Regions from separate parts of the Paenibacillus sp. MER TA 81-3 genome, predicted to be linked through region 3. Evidence: riboswitches for the same ligand, from Rfam matches in the RefSeq annotation. Region 3 holds a riboswitch; each other region holds the start of a gene.
The links. A riboswitch is a leader RNA that binds a small molecule or an ion and turns the genes downstream of it on or off. The one in region 3 is predicted to bind cyclic di-AMP.
Positions count from the first base shown of each region.

Region 1: it holds a riboswitch for cyclic di-AMP, as region 3 does, so the genes downstream of both, M3650_RS02765 (CAP domain-containing protein) here and M3650_RS28100 (resuscitation-promoting factor) in region 3, are expected to answer to the same signal.
Region 2: it holds a riboswitch for cyclic di-AMP, as region 3 does, so the genes downstream of both, M3650_RS15085 (3D domain-containing protein) here and M3650_RS28100 (resuscitation-promoting factor) in region 3, are expected to answer to the same signal.

Region 1 covers NZ_JAMAWB010000002.1:111,373-116,779, forward strand. The annotation lists gene M3650_RS02750 (FUSC family protein) at 1-126, opposite strand, end outside; gene M3650_RS02755 (hypothetical protein) at 368-673, opposite strand; partial or broken gene arsB (ACR3 family arsenite efflux transporter) at 857-1,767, opposite strand; gene M3650_RS02765 (CAP domain-containing protein) at 1,838-2,569, opposite strand; cyclic di-AMP (ydaO/yuaA leader) riboswitch at 2,576-2,708, opposite strand; gene M3650_RS02770 (class I SAM-dependent methyltransferase) at 2,797-3,609, opposite strand; gene M3650_RS02775 (tagatose 1,6-diphosphate aldolase) at 3,870-4,904, shown strand; gene M3650_RS02780 (DUF1361 domain-containing protein) at 5,393-5,407, shown strand, end outside.
Region 2 covers NZ_JAMAWB010000009.1:189,609-195,015, forward strand. The annotation lists gene M3650_RS15075 (GldG family protein) at 1-1,134, opposite strand, end outside; gene M3650_RS15080 (bifunctional metallophosphatase/5'-nucleotidase) at 1,500-3,080, shown strand; gene M3650_RS15085 (3D domain-containing protein) at 3,186-3,974, opposite strand; cyclic di-AMP (ydaO/yuaA leader) riboswitch at 3,976-4,142, opposite strand; gene M3650_RS15090 (amino acid ABC transporter ATP-binding protein) at 4,495-5,217, opposite strand; gene M3650_RS15095 (amino acid ABC transporter permease) at 5,210-5,407, opposite strand, start outside.
Region 3 covers NZ_JAMAWB010000029.1:52,440-57,846, forward strand. The annotation lists gene yabG (sporulation peptidase YabG) at 1-310, opposite strand, end outside; gene rsmA (16S rRNA (adenine(1518)-N(6)/adenine(1519)-N(6))-dimethyltransferase RsmA) at 407-1,300, opposite strand; gene rnmV (ribonuclease M5) at 1,305-1,877, opposite strand; gene M3650_RS28100 (resuscitation-promoting factor) at 2,264-3,385, opposite strand; cyclic di-AMP (ydaO/yuaA leader) riboswitch at 3,696-3,899, opposite strand; gene M3650_RS28105 (TatD family hydrolase) at 4,092-4,859, opposite strand; gene M3650_RS28110 (HD domain-containing protein) at 4,956-5,407, opposite strand, start outside.

The DNA.
Region 1 (5,407 bases), on a different contig from region 3:
CGGCTGCATCGCGAAGATCGCAGCTACCGCGGCAATGACCGGTGTCTTGAATTGCAGGAACATACTGATATATAGCGACAGGGTAACCGCGATCCCCGTCTTCAATACTCTAGCGCCAAATGCCACAGTCACCCCTCCTTTAACTAATATATGACGCAATATATTCACTTACTCCTTCTCTATTGGTATCGAGATGAAGTACCTTCCTATTGTATACGGCAAGTCTCCCTGTATCAAGCATCAGGAGGTAAGAGCGCGCGAGGGCGGCCGATTTTAATATGGACGCTGCGGACGCGCAAATAAGTCCTTGCACTTTAGTGTACAAGGACTCTTTTGTTTCAACCGTGCAGCAGACGCTGTCTGATGACTATAACAAAGAAATGACCAGCAAATTATACAACACCAATGGCAAAATGACGTCGTTATTAAAATAATACGAACCGTACAGTGAGCGTTGCGGCATGGGATGCTGGGTATGCAAATAAAGATAATCTCTATCGACATTTGAGATGACCCCATCATATACTTGACCGTCAACCGTCTGAACTCGCACATGCCGATCCTTATACATGTTGCAGACATGGTGAACTTTTTCCCTGGCCGAATGCATGGCTTGAACCATCGCGGGGTCAGCCTGATAAACCAACTGCTGGTGAGCAGGATTATTGTGCAAGGGAAGAACCTCCGTTCTTACTGTAATGAGATATACTTCACCATATGCGCAATTTTTAGGTATCAGCACAGAAACTTGCCATTACTTGTCCGTTTCTGCCGTTTCCCATCTGGCTTTTGCAGGATTTGCCCGCATAGAAAAAATATATCGTCTTTTTCGCTGTCATTTCGATTTCCTCACTCTCTATGGATGTTTTGATTTGGTTGGGAATAAGGATTGCATCCGCAGAGCGATCCGAACTAGTCCGATCATGACCGGAACTTCGACCAATGGTCCGATGACCGCGGCAAAGGCTGCTCCAGAATGGATGCCGAATAGACCGACAGCAACCGCAATCGCCAATTCGAAATTGTTGCTGCCTGCCGTGAATGCCAGTGTAGTCGACACCGGATAACCTGCTCTGATTCGTCTTCCTAGGAAGAACGAGATGAAGAACATCAAAACGAAATAGAGCAGCAGCGGAATCGCAATCCGGACAACATCGAGCGGAAGGCTGACGACCATGTCTCCTTTCAAGGAGAACATCACGACGATCGTGAACAGCAAAGCGATTAATGTCAGCGGACTGATGCGCGGAATGAACGACTTTTCATACCATTCCTTGCCCTTCGCCCGCACCAACACGAACCGGGTCAGCACGCCTGCCAGAAATGGAATGCCCAAATAAATGAATACCGATTGCACAACCTCAAGCATCGTAATCGATATGATGGCTCCTTCCATTCCGAGCCACTCTGGAATAACAGTCACGAATACATAAGCGTAGATAGGGAAAAATATCATCTGAAATACGGAGTTGAACGCAACTAGCCCTGCAGCATATTCCGTGTCTCCCTGCGCCAGATCATTCCATATGATGACCATTGCGATGCAGCGTGCGAGGCCAATCAAGATGAGACCAACCATATATTCAGGATGGTCGGGCAGCAAAAGAATCGCCAGCAAGAACATGAGAAGCGGGCCGATAATCCAGTTCTGCACGAGTGATAAGATCAGCACCTTAACGTCTTTGAATACACGCCCCATCCCGGAAATATAGAAACGATCCCGACGCCAAGCGCCATAGCGAGAAAGATCCATAACGTCAACTGCATCGTTTTCCGTTCACGAGCGCAAAATAAAGCCTGCAGATTGCTCTGCAGGCTTCGGCTTCAAAGTTCGTCATTATCCTGTAAATTCTTGTACCCACTCACCATTGTAGTATGCAACGCCGATTGAAGTATAGCTTGCGTTCAGAATGTTTTTACGGTGACCTTCACTGTTCATCCACGCATTCATTACTTCTTCCGGTGTGCGTTGTCCTTTGGCAATGTTCTCGCCAGCGGTACGATATTGGATCCCTTTGGACTGCATCAGATCGAACGGAGAGCCAAGGGTCGGCGAATTATGATCAAAGTAATTGTTGTCGTACATGTCTTTCGCCTTCACCATTGCGACATTAGTAAGCGCCGCGTCCGATTTCAATGGCTCAAGTCCTGCTTTGGCACGCTCTTGGTTCACTAAATCAACCACTTGCGCGGCGAAATCGGAGTTAGCCGTCACGCCTTGATTCGGATTTGCCGTACCTGTTGCAGGTGTTGTTGGTGCTGGCTTGCTTGGCGCCGGAGTAGCCGGTTCAGGCTTGCTCTTGTTCGGTACCGCAGCATCTGGTTGTGTGACTACAGGCTTCGTATTAGGAAACAGCTTGTTCAACATATCGGTCAAGTTCTGATTGTTCTGCTCATTGCCTTGCAGCATCGTATTGAAATCGAAGCCGGAGCAATCGATGTTCGTCAGATTTTGATTAGGTGCTTGAGCTGCAACATTCAGCGGAGCGGCCATTGCCGAACCTGCTGCCACGACTGGTGCCAGAACGAGTGCTCCCGTGATAACGACTTTCTTGAACGTACTTTTCATTCAGATTATCTCTCCCTTTGCAGCCTACGAGGTTAGCTGACGGGTTCGGGTCAAAGAGGATTACCCCTGCCGCATCTATGCGACTTCACCCCAATGTGTGGTTCCCCCGTGCTCAGATGAGCTTCGGCCTTATTTTTGGTACGTTCAGATCGTAACACGGATTCCCGTTCGATTCATTTTATATTTAATGTTATTTAAAGAAAATATAACCATCTGAGAAGTTCAGCCTATACTTTTTTCCCTATATACAACAAATGAGACGAGGTTCCTAGGATGTATGGACTGTCTGCTGCATCCATAACAATTTGCATGATCGATTGAAACGCTGATTCCCCTTGGTCGCGCCAATATTGCCAGTGCTCCGGCTTCATCAAGCCCGCAATGCTGCCCGATCCGATGAGCTTAACTTGTTCGAACCCATGCGCTTCCATAAACGGCTCAATTTCTTCTATGGGAAAATAATAGGCTCCCGTAAACCTTCCTTCGTCGCTATGATTGAAAATTCCGGTGCACATAAACTCGGTCAGCCCTTCTATTGTGTCATTGGGCTTCCAATGCTGCGGATATAACAGCGAAGTTGCCACGTGCCTCATTCTCGGCATGAATGCGACGAAGACAAGGCAGCCTGACTTTGTCACACGATGCAATTCCTGAGTAGCGCTAACCCGGTCTTCCTCCTGCTGCAAATGATACAATGGGCCTAACATCAAAGAAGCATCGAATTGCTCATCGGCATACAACTGCAAATTTCTCGCATCGGCAACGTCAAAGCCTTGAAACTGGCGCTCAAGCCCGTATTCCCGTACCTTCTCTCGTGCGCTTTCGACCAGCTTTGGTGTAATGTCCGCCAATGTGATGTCATATCCGGATTTCGCCAGCTCTATCGCATATTTTCCGGGACCTGCCCCGATATCTAGGATGTGTCCTTTTTCCGGGAGGTGCGATTTAATATAATGACAATTGACCGTGAACTCCAAAGGTTCCCGCTCGAGACGTCCCCATTCGTCGAACGAAGAATAATAGTTTATCATTTGACTCATCTACATCCCTTCCCCCTTATTGTCCGATATATCAGTTGAATATAGCACGCAGTGGCACATTCTTACAATTCATTTCTAGAGCTAACGTCACCGTTTCAAATGGAGCTGGAAGCAGAGTCACAACGAAAAGACTTGAATTATTGTTGAAAATCGTTCATGAATGTTCTGTATTTGTCATTTTTTCATCATGAAACGTTTCATGATGGGAATATTGATGTAATGAAGTAGTGAAGGAAAAATGTACGATTGGGGTGCTTGGTATGAAAGTCAAGATGACAAAAGGCAAATACGAAGCGTTAACACGCTTGTCGGACGAACACGGATTGGTCATTGCAACAGCGCTCGATCAGCGCGGTTCGTTGAAGAAGTCGCTGACCAAGGCGCTCGGCCACGAAGCCGACGTGAAGCATGTGGAAGAATTCAAGGTGGCCGTAACCGAGGAATTGACCCCATACAGCACGGCCATTCTGCTAGATCCGGAATTTGGCTGGAGCGCAGCGGAAGCGCGTGATAAGCAGTCAGGACTGCTCATCGCCTACGAGAAGACCGGTTATGACGCTACCGTCCAAGGGCGCCTCCCCGACTTGCTGCCGGAGTGGTCTGTTCGCCGATATGCGGACAAAGGCGTAGACGCCATCAAAATATTGATGTACTACGACCCAGACGATGCGGCGCACATTAACGACCAGAAGCACGCGTTCATCGAGCGTGTCGGCGCCGAGTGCAAGGCGAACGATATTCCGTTTTTCTTCGAACCGGTCACGTATTGTGACGACATTGCCGATGCGAAGGGTCCGGAATACGCTAAGGTGAAGCCGGACAAAGTGAAGAAAAGCATGCGCGAATTCACGAAGCCGCAGTATCACCTCGACTGTCTCAAGGTCGAAGTGCCGGTCAACATGACATACGTGTCTGGCACGGCAGCGAACCGGGGCCATGAAGCGGAAGCGGTATATACGCGCGAAGAGGCGCTGCAGCACTTTAGGGATACGGCGTCAATTGCGACGGTTCCGTTTATTTATTTGAGCGGCGGCGTCTCGAACGAGGACTTCATTGAGACGCTGGAGTTCGCTGGCGAAGCAGGCGTTCCGTTCTCAGGCGTGCTCTGTGGCCGCGCCACTTGGCAAGACGGCATTGCCGTGTATGGCGAGAATGGCGATACTGGCCTGCGCGCATGGCTGAAGGATGAAGGCGTGCAGCGCATGGAGCATTTGAATCGAGTGCTGCAGCAAGCGGCGAAGCCTTGGTGGACGGTGTATGGCGGCAAGGATCAGATCGTCATTACCGAATCATAAGAGCACTGCAGGCGATTGATTTAAGACTGCCCCTGTCCAAGACGGACAGGGGCTTTGCTGCGTCGTTCGGTCCTCATCGGCACACATCAGCATCTTGCTGTGGAGATCGAGATGTCGGTAGCAAAAAACGGCGCGTTGCCAATCCGAAATTCGGAGATTTGTTCGGATATTCAGGAATATTCGATGTCGAGTATGTATATATAGAACCTGCGCACATACCCCAAGATGTCCGGCCCGTTCGGGAAGAGATGCGGGAATGAAACGTCAGATTCACATCAACTCCACATTACAAAATGTGTAAGTGTCCTGTAAGGTTCATAAATATCATTTTTTAAGCCATTTTGCTACAATATTTGTGTATCGTGCAGCCATATTTTCAGCGTAGGATGGAACAACAAGGGCGGACACTCACCTCGTGCTTATACATGCGATGTAATCGGCTTGACCTCATCTGCAGCAGTCCCGGATCAATGTAAAGGAGGTTTCTTATGGATGAACGCGCA
Region 2 (5,407 bases), on a different contig from region 3:
ATATCCTGAAGCCGGGCTGGCCCAAGGCTCGGGTTTCGGTTCCACGGAACTCTGCGGCGACTCCTGCGCCAACAGTGCGGTTGGTTGATCCAAAGTAAGTCCGGGCACTTGGCTTAATGAAGTATAACTCTCTTTTACAGACAACCAGTTCACTATATTGACCAACAGCTTATCATTGTCCCGTTCGTAAAAGCCGTCGTATGTTTTCTTTGCTGCGCCATTTTCCTCCCGCAAATACTTCGGCGTGCTGTCCTCCACCGGAGAAGAATCACCGATAACGGCTGCTTTCCCTAAACCGGCCTTGGCAACCGCCGCATATGGGCCTTCCGCCAAGCCACCGCCGTTATACACGCCTTGGTCGACTGCGTTGGGCCACGCTTTGTTGGTTGCTGCAATATACACAACCCCCTTCGCCTTGGCAGGATCTGTAATCGCTAAAGTCGAGCCGGCATGCATAGTCACGGTCTTCACATTCTCAGTGATGCCAAAGGCTTGGGGCGAGGGCACAATGTAGTCGGAGTTGATATCGCCAAGGGCATTATAGCGAATCCGTATGCCGAAGTTATCCGCCAGCCAATCCGAGCTTGATACATTCTGCATTGCTGCAGATTGGCGTTCCTCTGCACTCATGCCTGCCGCCGGATCCTGCCATGCTCCGCGACGGTACCCATTGAACACTTCCGAAGCATCCCAACGGTTTTTGTTGCGATCTGCGTTATAGTGGTCAGCGATGAAGAAAATGCTGCCTCCATTGTGCACATACTGCGCCATTGCCTGTTGTTCGGACGTTTTGAAGGGAATATTCGCTTCCGGAATGACAAAAACATCAGCATTTTGCAGATCGTTCAGCGCAATCGGTTCTTTTTTGCGCAGTTCCTTGACCTGGTAGCCTTCCTTAGCCAGAGCTGAGGCAAAATCGGAAAAAGCCCCATCAATGACCCAGTCCGCGGCACCAGCCGTCTGTCCGTGCGCGTTATCGAACAATACGGTCTTCCCGTTAGGAGCGCCAACGGGTTGAAGCACCGGCGCCGGATCCGACGGCCCTTCGGCCAGGACGGAGCTGACTGGCATCATAAGGCTGAACATCAAGCCAACGATCAGCAGCAAGCGCCCAATTCGTTTACTCGTAATCATGAAATTCCCCTCCTCTTCAGTTACGAAGTTCCAGCGGACTTTTTCCGCAGCTGGAAGCTTTCAACTATAAATTTCTTGCAGCATATGAGCATCCCGGAAGACTTACAGAGCCGCACTCCTTCTTGCTGCGCTTCTATAGCGTATCATGAAAGGCAGCAGTTTCATGATAAAATTATGTAAATTTTATCCACACCACTTTTGTGTAATGATTTTGTTAATCTGTGGCGGCAGCGAAGGAATCATTTCGTTCGCATCGAATAAGCTTTTATATCGAGCAGGCATTGGAAAACAGGGATTTGCCCAACAGTGATAAAAGTTCATCGCGACACCCCCCAGCATGAAAATCTTATAGGAGGTCATCCGTAATGCGCAAATCACTCACCTTGACGATATGGGCCACAAGCGATGTTCATGGCCACATGCTGCCCATACGGTACGCTGACAACGCCACCGAAGAATTGGGTCTGCTAAAGCTCGCTTCACGGATTCGGCGGGTCCGCGCAGACAAGGAGCATTTTCTTCTCATCGATAACGGCGACCTTCTGCAAGGAACACCTTTGGCTACTTATCATGCCCGGTTCGATCCGCAGTCCCCCAATCCGATGATTGCCGCCTTGAACCGTCTTAAATATGACGCATTCATCCCGGGCAACCACGAATTTAATTTCGGTCTTGATTTTGCGCAAAAAGCGCAGCGCGAATCTTCGTTTCCCTGGTTGGCGGCCAACATTGTGCGAGAGGATACGGGAAAACCGTACTTTGGCGACCCTTACTTCATAACGGAATTTGCTGGCGGGCTGCGCGCAGCCGTGCTCGGACTGACCACCCGTTTCACCCCGCATTGGGAACTGCCTGAGCATATCGCTGGCCTGCATTTCCTGCCGGCTGTAGAAGCCGCCAAGCAGTGGGTGCCTGAATTACGGAGCTGTAAAGGAGCCGACATCGTTATCATCGCTTATCACGGCGGTCTGGAAAGAGATTTACGCACGGGAGCTGCGCTCGAGGAGGATACGGGGGAAAATGAAGGCTCACGGATATGCGCAGAAGTGGAAGGCATCGACGTGCTCATTACCGGACATCAGCACCGGACCATTGCCAGCGGCAATATCGGGGACACTATTGTTGTTCAACCGGGAAGTCAAGGCCGGTACGCGGCCGAAATTGAATTGCTTCTTACTCGTCAAGATGGCCGCTGGCGCGTCAGCGAGAAACGCTCTCAGTTGATTGCCGCGGCAGGCGCTGAAGCCGACCGTGAGCTTAGCGAATGGATTACGCCTTACGAAGTGAATGTCCAGCGTTGGCTTGACCGCCCCATTTGCCGAATTAACGGGGATATGCGAATACGTGATCCCCATGAGGCCCGGCTTGTCGAGCACCCTTTAATCGAGTTCATCAACCGTGTGCAGATGGACGTATCGGGAACGGATATTTCATGCACCGCCTTATTTGACGACAGCGCTGCCGGATTCGGCAATCAGGTATCCATGCGCGAAATAACCGCATTTTGTCCGTATTCCAACACATTGAAGGTGTTGCGGTTGAAGGGACGCGATATCCGGGACGCTCTGGAATGGTCTGCCCGCTACTTTGCGCCATATGACGGTCAATCAGTGGCCGTTCACTCGTCCTTTCTCTATCCCAAAGCGCAGCACTACAATTATGACATGTGGGAAGGCATAGAGTATGTCATGAACGTGTCCCGACCGGTAGGCACACGCATCGTGCAACTGACACGGAACGGACAGCCCCTTGATCCGGACAAGGAATATGATGTCGCCATGAACCATTATCGCGCTTCAGGAGCCGGCGGGTTCCAAATGTTCTCCGGCAAGTCGGTCGTTCGTGATATTCCGATTGACACAGCCGAGCTTATCGCAGACTATATGATGAAGCAGGGCACAATTACCGCAACGGTAAATCATAATTGGAAGGTCATTTGGGATTAAATAAATCAGCACATAATTATGTAAAAGAGACTGCCCCTCTAGTAGTTTTCTCTACTTTTGGGACAACCTCTTCACATTTTAGTTACTTAAGTATAATTGCAATTTTTATTTGATAATATAAACCTGCACATCTTGCACGCCGAAAGTGCTGCCGGCACTTTTGCTTACCGGAACGAAGATGTCCACCTTATTACCTTTAATCGCCCCGCCAATATCCCGTGCCTCAGCTACGAGTCCTCCTTGCGGCAGATGCTTGAATTGATAGCCTGTAATGAACAGCTTAGTTCCGAGCGGTATCACTTTAGGGTCAACGGCAACCGTGCCCAGCTTCAATGCATTCCCGTAGAAATCTACAGCTCCCCACTCACCATTTTCGCTCGGATGCGCTGTATACGCAGTTGCGCGCATGTTCAGCTTCTTCGAATAGGTTGTCGGACGTCCCGACATTTTAACCACATTTTTAGGAGCAGTATTTGCTGCTTTCACTGCTTGTTGTGGCGTGGAGCTTTTCTTGTCGCCCGTTGCTTTCTTCGCTTCCTTCTGTGCCACTGCTTCAGTCTTAGCTGCCTTCTGTGCTTCTGTTGAAGTTTTCGATGCGTCATCTTTGTTGTCTCTCTCAATTGCCTTGGCAGGCAAGGAATAAGATGACGATACTTTTCCTTGAATGACTGGCGTCGGAAGTTCCATTGTCAACCCGCCGTATATATTCTTCGGATTAATCAATGGATTCTCATTTACTAGAGCTTCTACGCTAATATTTTGCTTTTTAGCAATAGAGTAGATTGTATCTCCCTCTTTAGCCTGGTAGGGCTCGGCATATACCGGGATGATCTGTAAAATGGTAGCTATACCCAGTAAAGCGGCTGCGAGCTTCACAATTGTTCTTTTACGCATATGTTCCTCCTGTCAGTAGCCTGCGGGGTTAGTTGTCGGATTCGGGTTAAGGAGTTCCCCTACACCATGTCCGATCTTTCGGAATGGCGATTCACCCCAAGGTGATCATTTATTGAACACCGGTCAATCATCCCCCGTACGGGTGCTTCGTTTCGGCTCGAATTGCATCATATCACAAACTTGTAACCTGTGCGCAGGGAGTTACTGGAATTGTCTTGAAATAATGACTCCCTATGGATTTTTTAAGCTTAATTTAACGCTTAATCCTAACACTTTTGTAATTACTAGTGACAACTTTGTAATATTCGCACTTTTATAATAACATAGTTTAAAAATTTGTAAACAAATTACATATTCCAAATATCCCCTAAAGATGAACCGCATTACAGGCGTACGTCAACCGGATGCTTGGGAATTTGAACATTCTGGCTTCACCCCATAAAAAAATCCCCATAATTAGGGGAGTGGTCATTCTGTCCAAAATCCCTAACTACTGGAGATTATAGTTACTCATCGTGTTTTACAATACTTTGCTTAAAAAGTCACGTGTTCTGGAATGCTGCGGGTGCTGGAACACTTGCTCTGGCGTACCCTGCTCCACGACATCGCCGCCATCCATAAATAAAATCCGATCTCCCACCTCACGGGCAAAGCCCATTTCATGAGTCACGATGACCATCGTCATTCCTTCACTGGCGAGCGATTTCATCACTTCCAGCACTTCACCCACCATCTCCGGATCAAGAGCTGACGTAGGCTCGTCAAAAAGCATGACATGCGGCTGCATGGCGAGTGCGCGGGCTATGGCGATACGCTGCTTCTGACCGCCCGATAACTGTCCTGGATAAGCCGCGGCCTTGTCAGCCAGACCGACTTTGGTCAGCAGATCCATAGCAACCATCTCAGCCTGCTTCTTCTTCATCTGCTTCACCTTAATCGGTGCAAGCGTAATATTATTCAATACCGTCATATGAGGGAACAGATTGAACGACTGGAACACCATTCCCATCTTCTCACGCGTCTTGTTAATATTATGCTTCTTCTCATTAATCTTCGTGCCCTCGAACAAAATATCTCCCTGCGTCGGCGTCTCCAACAGATTCAAACACCGCAGAAAGGTGCTCTTTCCTGAGCCGCTCGGCCCAATGACGACGACAACTTCGCCTTGCTTGATCGACATATTCATGCCTTTCAAAATATGCAACACACCGAACGATTTATGCAAATTGCGAACCTCAATCATGACTGCTCAACTTCCTTTCCAGAGTTGCAACCGCTTTGGAAAGCGTAAAGGTAAGAATGAAATACATCATGGCCGCACCCATAAGCGGCCCCAGAGCCGTATACGTTTTACTCCGTATGACCTCGGTTTGGAACATGATGTCCGTAATGCCGATGAAGCTGACAATGGACGTTTCCTTTATAATGGTCAC
Region 3 (5,407 bases):
TGCCAGGCATATCAAAATAAGCAGATGAATGGGGAACCTCGGCAAATTGAAACTCGGCGCGGCGGCGTTCGGTCTGTTGGCGTTGATGCTGCTCAATTGCCTTGACTGATTCCAGCATAGTAATATGAGCTTGCTGCGTACGACGCTTAATTGTTGCTTGCGAAACATTGACCAAATCTCGAACTGGAGAATCGGCGAGCAGACGAAATTCAGTCCCTTTTATAATCGCCGTATCCTGAAAAACCGCATCAATGCGGAATGTAATATCGCCGCCGTATGACTTACGTACGACCAGATCTCCTTGCTTCATAGGATCGATCACCTCTCCAACTATCCTATGGGCAAAAGTGCAGTTTGGTGATTGCCTACATTGGCGACCATCACGGTTAGCTCACACCGTGCTGAATTATTCAGCTGCGTTGACCGCACGTCCGATGCTATCGCTTAAGCGAGCAAATTCTTCAAGAGACAGCGTCTCCCCGCGTCTTGTCGGCTCAATGCCGGCAGTAGCAATCGCTTCAGCCAGCGCATCCGTTCCACACACGCTGCCGTAGCGCGCCTTCAAATTGTTCCACAGCGTCTTGCGCCGCTGGGCAAAGCTCGCCTGCACGACCTCAAATAGATGCTGCTCGTCCGCTACTTGAACAGGAGGCTCCTCCCTTACGCGCAGTCGAATAACGGTAGACTCTACATTAGGCTGCGGGATAAAGACCGTACCCGGAACAGTGCAAATCAGTTCTGGCTCGGCATAGTATTGCACAGCCACACTTAAGCTGCCGTAATCCTTGCCTCCCGGACTCGCTGCCATGCGCTCAGCCACTTCCTTCTGTATCATGACGACAATATGCTTCAGCGGAAGTTGTTCTTCCAACAGCTTCATCATAATCGGTGTGGTCACGTAGTAAGGAAGGTTGGCCACGACGCTTACCTTGTCCATCCCATGAAACTGTTCGCGGAATAACTCTTGCAAATCCACCTTCAGCACATCGCCATGAACGATCTGCACATTTGGATATGGTTCCATCACTTCGTCCAGAATGGGGATGAGACGCTGATCAATCTCTACGGCCGCTACACGGCCCGCTCGCTTCGCCAACTGTTCGGTAAGCGCTCCAATCCCTGGACCAATCTCTAAAGCCCCTGTAGAGGCATCCAGTTCGGCTGCATCGACAATGCGCCGCATGATATTCATATCGATCAAGAAATTTTGTCCCAAGCTCTTCTTAAAAGAGAAGCCGTGTTTGCGAACAATTTCCTTCGTTCGCGAAGGTGTTGCAATATCCGTAAACGAGTGATTCATTCGTTCATGTCTCCTTCTGCTGTTGTTGCGCGGTGAGATTGGATTCCTCCAGTTCATGCAATGCCTGTTCGAACTCTTCCCGCCCGATTTGAAACATAGCGCAGCGTTTTAACATCTGCTTCGCATTGCAATAGCCGATACCCAGTCTTTCACCCAATTGTCTGCGGCGTTCGGCGGAACCTGCAAAAGTTGTAAGCCCAGCTTCCACCAAATCTGTCCACGTAAGCTCCGTATGTAATGCAGGCATTTCTGTCCGTATCTGCTCCAGCGCTCTACGTACCGCTTCAGGGGAGGCGTTCTCCACCCCGAGATCCCCTTTTGCAATCGCCTCGTGCCTTGGCAAGAACGCGTGCTTGCAGCCGGGAACCTGCGCAGCGATCAGCTTGCGAATGCGCTCCCCTGCATGGTCGGGATCCGTAAATATAATAACACCGCGCCGCTCTTGCGCCAGAGCAATGCGGCGGATGGTCATATCATTGAGAGCCGATCCCCCCGTCTCGATCGTATCGGCTTCCACAGCGCGCTGAATTGCAACGGTGTCGTCTTTTCCTTCCACGACGATTACTTCTCGTATCAACGTTCTTGCTCCTTCCTCATGTCCCCCACTTTTGATCACGTAACTTATTTAAATAGATGTTCAAAAAGGCCGCTTTTCAACACCGAGGAGGTTGCAAGAACCCGAAGAAGGAGGAGCGCAGTGTAGGCGAGATTACATGAGCACCTGAAATGTTTCCGCAGGAAACATACTTCGGAAGCATAACCTCTTCGAGGGTGATGCAAGATTCGATGCCGAATCACATCTTGCGATACTCCGTGATCAAAAGGGGACTTTTTGAACAACCTCTAAAAAGCACAAAAGAAGAGGGATCTCCCTCTTCTTAGCATGACATAAATCGTTATTCATTACTATATCCTAAATACACGGCAGCAAACCGCGTGACTTCTGCCGCGTCATCGCATCAATTAATTTGCTTCCGGCTTCACCGGACCGATCACATACACCGTATGGCCCTTTTTCCTGCCAAACTTGCGTACAGCACCTTTGCTTTCGTAATAAACGTCAATAATTTTGCCTTTTACCGCTCCGCCTGTATCTTCAGCACGTCGAAATCCGACGCCCTCGATATACACCCACCATCCAAGCGGAATGAGCTTCGGATCTACCGCGATCGTACGTCCTTCCACCACCTTGGTGCCGGAGGCGGTCTTGGCTCCCGGTGACCCTTCTTGTTCCGTATAGGCGGTTAATTGAACGTTCTCCAGCATATCCTTGTAATCGAAGCCGACCTTGCCCCCTTTGCCAGAGCCGACACTCGGAGAGCTTGCCGACAGAACGACCACTTCAGGTTCCTTCTTCGTTCCATAGGCTAGAACCTGATTGACCTGCTTCGTCTGAACGGACTTATCCACTAACTGCGAATATACGAGTTTGCCGTCCTCATATACTTTTTCAATCTTTTGGACGACGATTCCCTCTTTCCCCTTTTGAACCGTCTTCGTCTTCCCCTTCAACAAGGTAGGATCAGCTTTCTTGACGACTTGGAATGGAACCTTCACTTTTCGCTCTTCTACGTTCTTACTGACACGCACGATACGAATGTCCATATTACTTGCAACGGCAGCATCTTGACCCGGATATACCTTGTCAGCCGTCTTGACAGGTATTTGAAGCGATACTAAAACGTCGCTCACCGACTTTTTGGTCGTATAATGCGTCTTCTTCTGTCCGTCTACCATCACGTTAACGGGTAACGCGCGTTCGATGACGATCTTATCGCCATCTGTTATTTCCGTATCCAACGGTTTGGATACGGCATCATGTGCCCCTACCGCTATCGCATGCTCATCCAAAACATTACGAAGCGTATCTTGGCGTGTTTCTATAGCGTGCTCTTGTCCATCTACGCGGATGGACAGTGTCTTCTTCGATGCACCATACATATATAATACCGTAATCAACGTGATAACAACCGCAACAGCAGCAATGACAGACACGACACGTACATTTTCATGCTTCCATCGCATTGCGAGCGACATGCTGGATGATCGGGGTTCATGGGTTTCGTCATTAACGATCTCTCCCACTTCTCGGTCCTCCTTACATAGTCCCGCCGTCGAGTGTTTTGCATGATTCCATCTGACGCGACTATATCAAGAATGTTTGCGAAGAATACGTTCATCTGTCGAGCTTATGTGCAAGCTATGGTCGAATTCTTCACACCAACTCCAGTAACGGCTGCTCCCACCTCCTATTTCATAACCCTATGACGTCTTTCTTTTCTTTATTCGAAAAAAGAAGTTTCAAGAGAAACAAAAGAAGCCTAGCGTAAGAGGCGACTCTTGTCGTGGCTTCCCAAATGAAACCCAAACGTCAACAGTGTAGGACGCACGCGGACCCCTCTCTCCGATACGCTGACGAGGTTAGCTGTCGGGTTCGGGCTTGTGAGAGTCGCCCTATCTCAACTCACCGGCTCATGGCTCGGCTGTTCAGAATTCACCCCTAGGATACATTCCGCATGAATGAACATGTATTCATTCCCGGATTGCTCGCGCTTTGGTTCCCCCGCTCTCCAAAATGGAGATTAAGCGATACTGGTTGGTTGGAACAATATTCAAGTGTTTACGAACATCTGTGAGAAATCATATCGTGTTTGCAATCACCTTGTAAAGATGGTATCAATCACGTTTTAAGTCAAAAAGGGTTAAAAAAAAGTAACAAAATCGCTTTTTCGTGAACAAATCCACTTATCTTGTGGTCTAGAACTTTATTTCATCGGTTTTTCATTGATTTTCACCGTATGTCAAAACATGTCAGTCCGTTTTCAGTCGTTATTCTGCAAAATTCTTCAAATTCCATTCCTTTCAATTGCGCCGCCGCCTCTGCTACGAGACGCACATGAGCAGACTCGTTTCTTTTCCCGCGAAAAGGGTGAGGAGTCAAATATGGGGAATCCGTTTCGACGAGTAATCGGTCATCTGGTATCTTTACAAGCACTTCTTTGGGCTGCTTTGCATTTTTAAACGTAATCGGTCCGCCAAAGGAAAGGTAGAACCCCATGTCCAGACACATTTTTGCAGTCTCCCAGCTGCCGGAGAAGGAATGCATAATCCCACCGACTTCACTCGCCTTCTCTTCACGCAAAATACGAATCACATCTTCATGCGCCTCGCGATTATGAATGACGATGGGCATGTGCAACTCCCGGGCCAGCCCGATCTGCTGACGAAATACACGCTGCTGAACATCCTTCGGTGAAGTATCCCAATGATAGTCGAGACCAATCTCGCCGATGGCGACGACTTTGTCATGCTTGGTGAGCTCGGCAATCCAATCGATATCCTCTGGCTTCATTGTTATGGCATCCACCGGATGCCAGCCTACAGCCGCATATATGAAATCATATTTCTCAGCTAACGCCATTGTTGTAGGAATGGTCTCGCGGTTAAAGCCGACATTGACCATACGTGTAACGCCCTGCTCCACAGCATGAGCGATCATTGCCTCACGATCCTCGTCAAATGCTTCGTTGTCCAAATGGGTATGCGTATCAAATAACACGTCAAATGCGCTCCTTTTAAAATTGTATTGATTACTTTCTCCTTCTTAATTTAAAGAGCTTGTTTCCACTTTCCATCCATCGACCAGTTCTTGGACTCAATTTTTTCGCTGCAGGAACATCCGCTTCACTTCATCCGTGAGCCGATGTTCCACAGCTTGAAGCTTGTCCATCGGGAAATAAATGTAATGATTTCCACGGCGAATGCCGCTGATGGAACGCACAATGTCCGATTTTTTGGACAATTCCATCACTTGGTCATGACCATCCCACAGCAATATGTGCTGCTGCGTCGGTTCGTCTCCCGAGCGATACACATCATACGGATTATCCGAAGGTGAATCGAACATAATGTCGTAGTCCGGATTCAAGCCTGCCGCATGCCATTCACGGCACAGCCATTCAGCATTCAACTCGTCCACTTCAATATACTTGTACAGTTTACGCTCGATGAATCGCTGACACAAGTCGGCGAGAAGCTCATCCGGTTCATTTATCCATTGCATAAAGGCAGTCTGTACAAAAGCCTCATCCAACTGCACATACTGTG